One region of the Micromonospora sp. DT68 genome, then DNA from elsewhere that is predicted to be linked to it. Evidence: riboswitches for the same ligand, from Rfam matches in the RefSeq annotation. Region 1 holds a riboswitch; the other holds the start of a gene.
The links. Region 1 has a riboswitch for thiamine pyrophosphate ahead of ACPXB1_RS22220 (ECF transporter S component). Riboswitches for the same ligand answer to the same signal wherever they lie in the genome.
Positions count from the first base shown of each region.

Region 2: it holds a riboswitch for thiamine pyrophosphate, as region 1 does, so the genes downstream of both, thiE (thiamine phosphate synthase) here and ACPXB1_RS22220 (ECF transporter S component) in region 1, are expected to answer to the same signal.

Region 1 is NZ_JBNCNZ010000013.1:79,283-84,742, forward strand. Features, by position in the region: gene ACPXB1_RS22205 (sugar isomerase domain-containing protein) at 1-633, opposite strand, end outside; gene ACPXB1_RS22210 (aminoglycoside N(3)-acetyltransferase) at 630-1,436, opposite strand; gene ACPXB1_RS22215 (alpha/beta fold hydrolase) at 1,462-2,292, opposite strand; TPP riboswitch at 2,390-2,494, shown strand; gene ACPXB1_RS22220 (ECF transporter S component) at 2,570-3,157, shown strand; gene ACPXB1_RS22225 (ABC transporter ATP-binding protein) at 3,336-4,751, shown strand; gene ACPXB1_RS22230 (energy-coupling factor transporter transmembrane component T family protein) at 4,897-5,460, shown strand, end outside.
Region 2 is NZ_JBNCNZ010000002.1:235,181-240,640, reverse strand. Features, by position in the region: gene ACPXB1_RS04365 (thiamine phosphate synthase) at 1-183, opposite strand, end outside; gene ACPXB1_RS04360 (thiazole synthase) at 276-1,055, opposite strand; gene thiS (sulfur carrier protein ThiS) at 1,052-1,252, opposite strand; gene thiO (glycine oxidase ThiO) at 1,243-2,457, opposite strand; gene thiE (thiamine phosphate synthase) at 2,451-3,077, opposite strand; TPP riboswitch at 3,072-3,180, opposite strand; gene ACPXB1_RS04340 (ThuA domain-containing protein) at 3,474-5,460, shown strand, end outside.

The sequences.
Region 1 (5,460 bases):
CCGGGCAACCACCTCCACGGTGACCTGCTGGGCCAGCAGCGCCGCCGTGATCGAGGAGACCGCGCCCACAGCGCCCCCGCCGGGCAGCGGCAGTGTCGCATCGTCGTACGGCGCGCCGTTGTCGAGAACCACGTCGGCCAGGTCGGCCAGCTTGCGACCCGACGGGTGGCGGGAGGTCATCCGGCCGGAGTGCTGCACGGAGGTGATCGCCACGAGCCCGTGCCCCCGCTGCTTGACAAGCGTGGCGAACTCGACCATGGCGCCGTTGACCCCGGAGTTCGAGGCGAGTACGAAGACGTCGGCGGGGCGTACCGGGGCCAGCTCGTAGAGCCGGTGCGCCACCGCCGGGTCGCGTTCCAGCAGCGGGCCGAGCCGCTCGACCGGCTCGCCACCGATAAGCACCAGGTCGCGCAGCGCGATCCGGTTGGTCGGCACCAGGCCACCCGCCCGGCCGGCGATCTCCATGGCGAGGGCCTCCGAGTGGCCCGTTCCGAAGGCGTGCACCACCCCGTCGGCGCGTACGGCGTCGGCGATCAGGTCGGCGGCCCGCCCCACCGCCTCCCGCTGGCTGGCGGCCACCCGGCCGATCGTCTCGGTCACCACTGCCAGAAAGTCGTCGGCGCTCACGCTCATGTGTCCTCCGTCGTCCGGTTGCGGGCCATCCACTGCACCGCGAAGTCGACAGCCGCCCGCTGGCGTACCAACTTCGCAGTCCCGGCGCCCACCGGGCCCACGCGGGCCACGCCGGTGGCCTCCAGGGCCTGGCCCAGCGTGCCGAAGTCGCTCGCGTCGAGCCTGACGTCCTGCCACCACACCCACTCGCGGCCACCGTCAGGTATCCGCACCGCCGCGCCCAGCCGCTCGCGGGCCGGCACGGGAAGGCGGTACTCGGCAAGGTGCAGCGACGTGTTCACGCTGTGGTCCACCCCGAGCAGCAGCACGTCGGCGTCCAGGTCGTAGAGCCGGGCCAGCGGAGACTGTGCGCCGAGCATGTCGGCCAGGCCGTGCCCGGCGACGACCTGCTCGGCGGCCGGGCCGAGCGCCGCGAACGACACCTGGGGATGCGCGCTGCGCAACGCGCCGGGCCAGCCGCGAACCGTCTCGGCGAACACGCCCATGTAGCGGCTGGGGGTGACCGCCGGGTCGAACCCCGGCATCTCGGCCCGGATCAGCGGCCACCAGTCCACCGGAACCGGCGGGTTGCGCCACTGCGCGGGGTCGCTGTTGTCGGGCGTGTGGGTCGGCACCACCATCGTGCCGTCCGGGCCGAGCGCGTCGCGCAGGGCGAGCACCACCGCGTGCGGTCCACCGCAGACGAAACCCAACGGGCGCAGGCCCGCGTGCACAAGCACTGTCGAGCCGGGACGTACGCCCAGCAGGCGCAGCTGCGCGGCGACCGAACGGCGGGTGCCCGGCCCGCCGGGGTACGTCGTCACGGCGTTCCCTCGATCGGCACGGCGCTCAGGCCGTCCCCGCGACCCGGGCCAGGATCGCCTCGGCGAGAGGGCCGGGTGCGGCGTCCGGGATCCAGTGGGTCACCCCGGGCAGCGGTACGAATCGGTAGTCACCCGTGACGTTGGCGGCGCACGCCTCGGCGGCGGTCCGGCCGATGGCGATGTCCCGGTCACTCCACACGTAGGTGGTGGGCACCGCGACCGGGCCGACGGCGGCCAGGTCGGCCCGGGACATGGCCCGGTACCAGTTCAGCGCGGCGGTCAGGGCACCCGGCTCGCGCATCGGGTCGGCGTAGCGGTCCACCCGGGGCGCGTCACCGACCCCGCCGAGCATCTTGCGCAGCGCCGTCGCGTTGAACGCCAACAGCACCTTCTCGGCCTTGCCGGGCTGGCGGAACAGCGCGATGTACGACGAGCGGGCCTTCTGCTCGGTGTCGTTGCCGAGGGCGTGCGCCATGGCCGCCGGATGCGGCACTGACACGGCGGTGAGCGTACGGACCCGCTCGGGGTGCTCGGCCGCCAGCGCCCAGGCCACGACCGCGCCCCAGTCGTGCCCGACCAGGTGCACGGCGTCCAGCCCGAGCGCGTCGAGCACCGCCACCGCGTCGGCGACCAGTTCGGGGATCCGGTAGTCGGCCACCGCCTCCGGTCGCGCGCCAGGCGAGTAGCCGCGCTGGTCCAGCGCGTACGTGCGCAGCCCGGCGGTGTGCAGCACCGGGGCGACCTCGTCCCACTCGCCGCTGTGCTGCGGGAAGCCGTGCAGCAGCAGGACGGGCGCGCCGTCCGGTGGGCCACCGGTGCGTACCTCGAAAGTGAGACCTCGCGCGTCGACCTGCATGATCGTGAGCCTACCCAGCCGGCGGCGGGCCGGCCGGCGCCGGAACTCCCTGCTGGGCCGTAACCCCTGGTCGGTGCTAGCGTCAGCGAGACAACTTCACATCCGACAGGGGAGCGCACAGCGCTGAGAGTGCGGGCATGCCCGCAGACCCTCGAACCTGATCTGGGTAATGCCAGCGCAGGGAGTTCGGTCGACCTCCAGCCGCGCCGCCGTCCGGTGCCACCGGACGCGCGGCGTGCGTCTTCTCCTGGTTCGTACCACTGAACTGGGAGCAACCATGGACAACACCACAAACCGTTGGCGCACCATCGACATCGTGGTCGCCTCGGTGATCGCTGTCGCCTTCGGCGTCATCTTCTGGGCCTGGGGCCTGGTCTGGAGTGCCACCGAGGGCGCGTTCGCCTTCTTCCCGCCGGCGCAGACGCTGATCTACGGCGTCTGGCTGATGCCGGCCGTCGTCGGCGGCCTGGTCATCCGCAAGCCCGGCGCGGCGCTCTACTGCGAGACGGTGGCGGCTGTCGTCTCCGCGCTGCTGGGCAGCCAGTGGGCCGGCACTGTGATCCCCCAGGGGATCGTGCAGGGCATCGGCGCCGAGTTGGCCTTCGCCGCCTTCCGCTACCGGTCGTTCCGGCTGCCGACGGCGGCGCTGGCCGGCGCGTTGACAGGTCTCAGCGCCGCGCTGTTCGACTTCTTCGTCTGGAACGTCGAGACCGAACTTGTCAGCTACCGCATCCCGTACGCGCTGCTCACCATCGTCAGCGCCACGGTGATCGCCGGCATCGGCGGCTGGCTGCTCACCCGGGCCCTTGCCAACACCGGCGTCCTGGACCGCTTCCCAGCAGGCCGCAACCGAGCCCTCGTCTAGCCCTCCGGCCCTGACCCGCTCCCCTCCCGCTTTCTCGCGTTGATCATGAGGTTGACGGGCGGATGGATCTCCCAAGCCCCCGTCAACCTCATGATCACCGGGCAGGTGGAAGGGGTGGCGGGAGGGCGGCGGGGAGGGTTGGGCGGGTCGGTGCGGGCAGGTTGGTTGGGGGTGGGTGGTGAGCGCGGTTGTGTTGCGGGGGTTCGGGTGGCGGCATGCTGGGCGGCGCGCCTGGGCCGTGCGCGGGGTTGACCTGCGTGTGGAGGCTGGGGAGCGGGTGCTGCTCCTCGGGCCGTCGGGGGCCGGCAAGAGCACGCTGCTCAGCGCCCTGGCCGGGCTGCTGCCCGAGGACTCCGGCGAGCAGGAGGGCACCGTCGAAATCGACGGGCTCGACCCACGCAAGGGCCGGGAACGCGTCGGCATCGTCTTCCAGGACCCGCAGACCCAGTTGGTCATGGCCCGCTGCGGCGACGACGTCGCGTTCGGCCTGGAGAACCGGGGCGTACCGACTGCCGAGATCTGGCCCCGGGTCGACGAGGCGCTGCGTCGCGTCGGCTTCCCGTACTCCCGGGACCGCAACACGGCCGCACTCTCCGGCGGCGAGCAGCAACGCCTCGCCCTGGCCGGCGCCCTGGCCCTGCGCCCCGGCCTGCTGCTGCTCGACGAACCGACCGCCAACCTCGACCCGGCCGGCGCCGACCTGATCCGACAGGCGGTGGCCGGCGCCCTCGACGCGGACACCACGCTGATCCTGGTCGAGCACCGGGTCGCCGAAGCGCTGCCACTTGTCGACCGGGTAGTCGTCCTGGAACCCGGCGGCGGAGTCCGCGCGGACGGCCCACCCGAGGAGGTCTTCGCCGCGCACGGCGCCGCCCTCGCCGCCGAAGGCGTCTGGGTGCCGGGTCACCCCATCGCGCCACGGCCGGCCACCGCCGGCCCGGGGGATCTGTTGCTCACCGTCGACCGGCTCGGCCTGCCTCCCCGGCTGGGCCCCACCACCCTTGGGGTACGCGCCGGCGAAGCACTCGCCGTACGCGGACCGAACGGCGCCGGCAAGTCGACCCTGGCGCTGCTGCTCGGCGGTCTACTCAAGCCGGGCACCGGCCGGGTAACCGCGTCCGCCGAGTTGGCCGGGCCGGACCACCGCACTCCCCCGCACCGCTGGCGGGCACCCGCGCTGGCCCGGCGGATCGGGTCGGTCTTCCAGGACCCGGAGCACCAGTTCGTCACGAGCACCGTCTTCGACGAGCTGGCGCTGGGTCCACGCCGAACCGGTCAACAGGAGTCGGCCGTCAAGGAGACGGTGACAGAGCTGCTGGAACGGCTGCGGCTGACCCGGCTCGCCGCTGCCAACCCGTACACCCTCTCGGGTGGGGAGGCGCGGCGGCTGAGCGTCGCGACGGCCCTGGCGACCGCGCCACGCCTGGTGATCTGCGATGAGCCGACCTTCGGTCAGGACCGGCGGACCTGGCGGGAACTTGTCGACCTCTTCGCCGACCTGCGCGACGCAGGGCACGGCATCGTCACTGTCACCCACGACGCGGACTTCGTCGCCGCGCTCGCCGACCGCACCGTCACCCTGGAGCGACAGTGACCACCCGGGGCGCCAACCTCGGCGGCGGCTCTGCCCGACCGCACCGCGCTCGAGGAGCGACCGCGACCACGTGGGGCACCAACCTCGGCGGCGCTGCCCGACCGGGCGACCCAGGAGCGACAGCTACCAAGCGGGGTGACATCCGATGATCAGCATCGAGCCGGTCGCCGCACCCGGCGCGCCGCTGGCCCGGCGCAACCCGGTGGCGAAGGTCGCCGCCGCTCTGGTCTTCTCGTTCACCCTGCTGGCCACCCTGGACCCGGTGGCCCCGGCCATCGCCATCGCTGTGGAACTCGCCGTGCTGCCGCTGTTCGGCATCCGCTACCGGGTGCTTGCCCGGCGGGCCCTGCCTCTGCTGCTCAGCGCCGTCGGCATCCTCGTCACCCTTGTGCTGTTCGCCGCCGACAGATCCGGCCGGGTCCTGCTGGACGTAGGGCCGGTGCTGGTGACCACCGGCGTCCTGCTCACCGCGCTCGGGCTCATCCTGCGGGTGTTCGCGGTGGCCCTGCCCGGCGTGATCGTGTTCGCCACCACCGACCCCACCGACCTCGCCGACTCGTTGATCCAGAACGCGAAGGCGCCGCCCCGGTTCGCCATCGGGGCGCTGGCCGCGTTCCGGCTGGTGCCGCTGCTCGGCCAGGAGTGGCAGATGATCAGCATGGCCCGGCGGGCACGCGGCGTGGATGCCGGGCGCAACCCGGTGGCGAAG
Region 2 (5,460 bases), on a different contig from region 1:
GCCCACGTCGGCGAGGATCGCGCGCAGGTCGCCGGCGAGGGCGAGGCGCTCGACGCGGGGCAGGTCCTTCTCCCGCAGGACGACCCACCGCACTCCCCCGGCCACCGCCCGAGCGACAACCAGGTCGAGTGGTCCCGACGCGACAAGCCGATCGGTGAGCAGCACGACACCTGACGGCACGATCCCCGCCGAGATCTTGGAAGGATTCGGCCCCGTGCGGGGCAGTTCGCTTCCAAGATCTGCACGTGGGTGATCAGCGGCGAGCGGGTGGGGGGTCACAGGTCGGGTCTTCCCTCGTCCGGGGTGGATCCGAGGGCGTGGAAGCGCCGCTCGATCCGGCCCGCGCGAGCGGCCAGGCGGCCCGCCTCGACCGCGTACCGCATCGCCGTCGCCATCCCCACCGGGTCGGCGGCCCGGGTGACAGCGCTGGCAAGCAGGACGGCGTCGCAGCCCAACTCCATGGCCAGGGCCGCGTCGGACGCGGTGCCGATGCCGGCGTCGAGGATGACGGGCACGTCAACGCTCTGCCGGATCAGCCGGATGTGGTGCGGGTTGCCGATGCCGAGCCCGGAGCCGATCGGCGAGCCGGCCGGCATCACTGCGGCGCAGCCCACGTCGGCGAGTCGACGGGCGAGCACCGGGTCGTCGCTCGTGTACGGCAGCACTGTGAAGCCGTCGGCGACGAGTTCCTCGGCGGCGCGGAGCAACTCCACGCCGTCGGGCAACAGGGTCCGCTCGTCGCCGATCACCTCAAGCTTGATCCAGTCGGTGTCGAACGCCTCCCGGGCCAGCCGGGCCACCTTCACCGCCTCGGTAGCCGTGTAGCAGCCAGCGGTGTTCGGCAGCAGGCGTACGTCGCACCGCTCCAGCAGGTCCAGCAGCCCACCGGCGGTTCCCGGTGCGGTGTCCACGCGGCGCAGCGCCACTGTGACCAGCTCGGTGCCGGAGGCACGGATCGCCTGCTCCAGCACATGCAGGTTCGCGGCCCCGCCGGTACCGAGGATCAACCGCGAGGTGAACGTGACCCCGCCCAGTTCGAACGGCACGCAGCTCACCCACCCTGCGCGGCGGTGAGCACCTCGACGCGGTCGCCGTCGCGCAGCACGGTCGCCGGCCAGCCGGCCCGGGGCACCACCTCGCCGTTCACCGCCACCGCCACCCCGCGGTGCTGCCCGGCGATGTCGCCGACGAGGTCGGCCACCGACGTCCCACCGGCCACGCTGCGGCCGGTCCCGTTCACCGTCAACTCCACCGGTTCTCCTCCATCGTCCGTTCAGGTCCGCCCACACCGACCGCTCCGGCGGGAACGCGCACCCCGCCGGCAACGCGTCCCTCGCGATCCGAGGTGCCGAACCGGTCCGCCCCGAAGGGCGCGAGCAGCGGGTCGGCCACACCGGTGACCACCAGGTCGGCGATCAGGTCGGCGGTGATCGGGGTGAGCACGATGCCGTGCCGGTGGTGGCCGGTGGCGGCGAGCACGTCGGGCCGTCCGGGCAGCGGCCCGAGGATCGGCGCGTTGTCAGGGGTGCCGGGGCGCAGGCCCGCGACGGCCTCGACGATGTCGTACTCGGCCAGCTCGGGCAGCAGGTCGACACCGGCGCCCAGCAGCCGCTGCACGGCACCGGCGGTGACGCCTGTGTCGGAGCGCTCCTCGACTGTCGCGCCGAGCACCACCTCACCGTCCGCGCGGGGCACCAGGTAGACGGGCTCCCCGTCGGCGTACCCCCGGATCACGTGCCGGAAGCCCGGCGCGACGCCGCCGGGCGCGCGTAGCCGGAGGATCTGGCCCTTCACCGGCCGCACGGGCAGACCGGTGAGTGCCGCGGCGCCGCAGCCGGCGGCGACCACGATGAGGTCGGCGTCCACATCGGACAAACGGTCGACGGCGCTCGGCACGAAGACCACGCCGGCCCGCTGCGCGGCAGTGCGCAGCGCCGGCACCAGCAGCCGTGGGTCGACCTGGTGGTCGGTGGGTGCGAGCGCGCCACCGCGCACCCGTGGCGCGAGCGCCGGCTCGTGGTGGCGCAGCTCGCTGGGACGCAGCGGGGTCACCGGCAATCCCAGACCCTGTTGGTACGCCCACAGCCGGCGCGCCTCGGCCAGGTCGTCGCCGGTCAACCCGACGAGCAGTGTGCCGTCGGTCCGATAGCCGAGGTCGGCGCCTGTCGTCTCGGTCAGCTCTGCGGCGAACGCCGGCCAGCGGGCGGCGGAGGCCACCAGCAGGTCGGTGAGCTGCCGCTCGCCGAAGTACGCCTCGGAGACCGGGGCGAGCATCCCGGCGGCCACTGCGGATGCGCCCGACCCGGGTGCCGCGTCGTGCAGCGCCACCCGCAGGCCGCGTACGGCGCACCGCCAGGCGATCGCCAACCCGATCGGCCCCGCCCCCACCACCGCCACGTCCGCAAGGAAGGGCCCCTTGTTAACGGCTGCTGTAGAGGAAGGGCCCCCTGTTAACACGTCAGCGCCCGCAGCAGCTCGGCAGCGGCCTGAGCGGGGTCGGCGGCTGCGGAGACCGCGCCGACGACAGCCACCCCGTACGCCCCGGCGTCGCGCAGTGCCGGCACCCGGGCGGCGGTCACCCCGCCGATCGCGATGACGGGTACGTCGACGGCGTCGACGACGGCGCGTACCCCTGAGGGGCCGATCGGGTCCGGCAGCCCGGTCTTGGTGGTGGTGGCGTGGCACGGGCCGACGCCCAGGTAGTCGGCGCCCGCCGCGATGGCAGCGATCGCTGTTTCCGGCGCCCGGGCGGTGGCGCCCAGCACGCCTGTGGGGCCGAGCACCCGGCGTCCGGCGGCGACCGGCAGGTCGTCGGCGCCGACGTGGCCACCGGCGGCTCCCACCGCGAGCGCCACGTGCAGGCGGTCGTTGACCAGGCACGTCGCCCCGTACGGCGTGCAGAGCGCGAGGACCCGGCGGGCCAGGTCGTACGCCTCACGGTCGGTGGCGGAGTCCTCGACCCGCACCTGGACGACCAGGTCGGCGCGGGCCGCGGTGAGGGCGGCCCGGACCACTGTGAGGGGGTCCTGCCCGGGGCGGGTGTCGGTGATCAGATGCAGTCGACCGAGGGACGGCACGGCAACTCTCCTCCCTGCGCCGGCATTACCCGGATCAGGTTCGACGGTCGGGGGCTTCAGCCCCCCTCTCAGCCCGGTGCACCGGGCTCCCGTGGGTTACTTGCACATCACCGTACGACAGTTCTGTTGACGTGCCAAGGGCGGGATGCCCCGGCTCAGATGGCGGGATCCGTCGGGCACTTCATCCCGGTCCTGCCAGGAATGTCGCCCGCCGTTGCAGAACCGTTACCCGCCGGCATCTTGCCCGACATAGATCCAACGGAATTAATTTGTTCAGCGATTCGACAAAAATGCCGGCGCGGGCACCCTGGCACGGTGCCTCACCCGGCTCCATCTGGGACGGTCTTCGGCGAGCCGCCCCCCGCATTTCCTGTCCACCGCGACATAGGAGGCGGCGTGTCACGATCTCGTCGTGCCCGCGTACCACTAACCGCTACCCTGCTCTCCCTGGCCCTCGTCTCGACCACCCTGTTCGGCCTGCCCGCACAGGCAGCCCCGGCCCCCGCCCAGGTCCCCCCGCGGGACGCGCAGGCCGTCACCTCCGTCAGTCAGGTGGTGCCGAAGGCACCGAAGGCCGCCGCCGCTGATCCCTTCTCGGTCCTGGTCTTCTCCAAGACCGCCGGATTCCGGCACGACTCCATCCCCACCGGCGTCGCCGCCATCCAGCAGCTCGGGGCGACGAACGGGTTCACAGTGGACGCCACTGAGGACGGCGCGGCGTTCAACGACGCCAACCTCGCCAAGTACAAGGCGGTGATCTGGCTCTCCACCACCGGCGACGTCCTCAACGCCGAACAGCAGGCGGCGTTCGAGCGGTACGTGCAGGCCGGCGGCGGTTACGTCGGCATCCACGCCGCCTCGGACACCGAGTACAGCTGGGCCTGGTACGGCGATCTGGTCGGCGCGTACTTCGCCAACCACCCGGCCAACCAGCAGGCCACCGTCAAGGTGGAGGACCACGCCCACCCGTCCACTGCGGAGCTGCCCGACCGCTGGTCCCGCTTCGACGAGTGGTACAACTTCCAGACCAACCCGCGGCCGGACGTGCACGTGCTGGCCAGCCTGGACGAGAAGAGCTACAGCCCGGGCGCCGGCGCGATGGGCGCCGATCACCCGACGGCCTGGTGTCAGGACTTCGACGGCGGCCGTTCCTGGTACACCGGGGGCGGGCACACGCGTGAGTCGTTCGCCGAGCCGGAGTTCCTCAGCCATCTGCTCGGTGGCATCCAGACGGCTGCCGGCGTTGTCGACGCCGACTGCGGCGCCTCGAAGACCTCAAACTTCGAGAAGGTCACCCTCGACAGCAACACCAGCAACCCGATGGAGCTGGACATCGCCCCGGACGGGCGGGTCTTCTACATCGAGCGCGACGGTCGGGTCCAGATCATCAAGCCGGACACCGGCAACACCGTCACCGCCATCGACCTGGACGTCTTCACCGGCAACGAGGACGGCCTGATCGGCATCCGGCTCGACCCGGACTTCGCCACGAACAAGTGGGTGTATCTCTACTACGCCCCGAACGACAACGTCGCCCGCAACCTGCTGTCCCGGTTCACGGTGACCGGCGACACCATCGACGCGGCAAGCGAGAAGCAGGTGCTGCGGGTCGACACCCAGCGCAACACCTGCTGCCACGCGGGCGGCAGCATGACCTTCGACAGCGACGGCAACCTGTACCTGGCCACCGGTGACAACACCAACCCGTTCGAGTCGAGCGCGTACACGCCTATCGACGAGCGGCCGGGCCGCCAGGACTACGACGCGCAGCGCACCTCCGGCAACACCAACGACCTGCGCGGCAAGGTGATCCGGATCCACCCGGAGGACGACGGGACGTACACCGTCCCGGCGGGCAACCTCTTCGCACCGGGCACCGAGAAGACCCGTCCGGAGATCTACGCGATGGGCTTCCGCAACCCGTTCCGGATCGGCACCGACCCCAAGACCAACACGCTGTACGTGGCGGACTACGGGCCGGACGCCAACTCGGACAACCCGAACCGTGGCCCCCGGGGTCTGGTCGAGTGGAACGTCGTCACCCCCGGCAACTACGGCTGGCCGTACTGCACGGGCACGAACGAGGCGTACAACGACTACACGTTCCCGTCCGGCCCGAGCGGCGCGAAGTTCGACTGCGCGGCGCCGGTTAACGACTCGCCTAACAACACCGGCCTGACCAACCTCCCGCCTGTCGTTCCGGCCACCGTCGACTACGGCTACGCCGGTGACGCGCGGTACCCGGAGATCGGCGGCGGCGGCGCCCCGATGGGCGGCCCGGTCTACCGGTACGACGCGGACCTCAACTCGACGCGGAAGTGGCCGGCGTACTACGACGGCAAGGCGCTGCTCGGCGAGTGGAACCAGTCGAAGATGTACACGA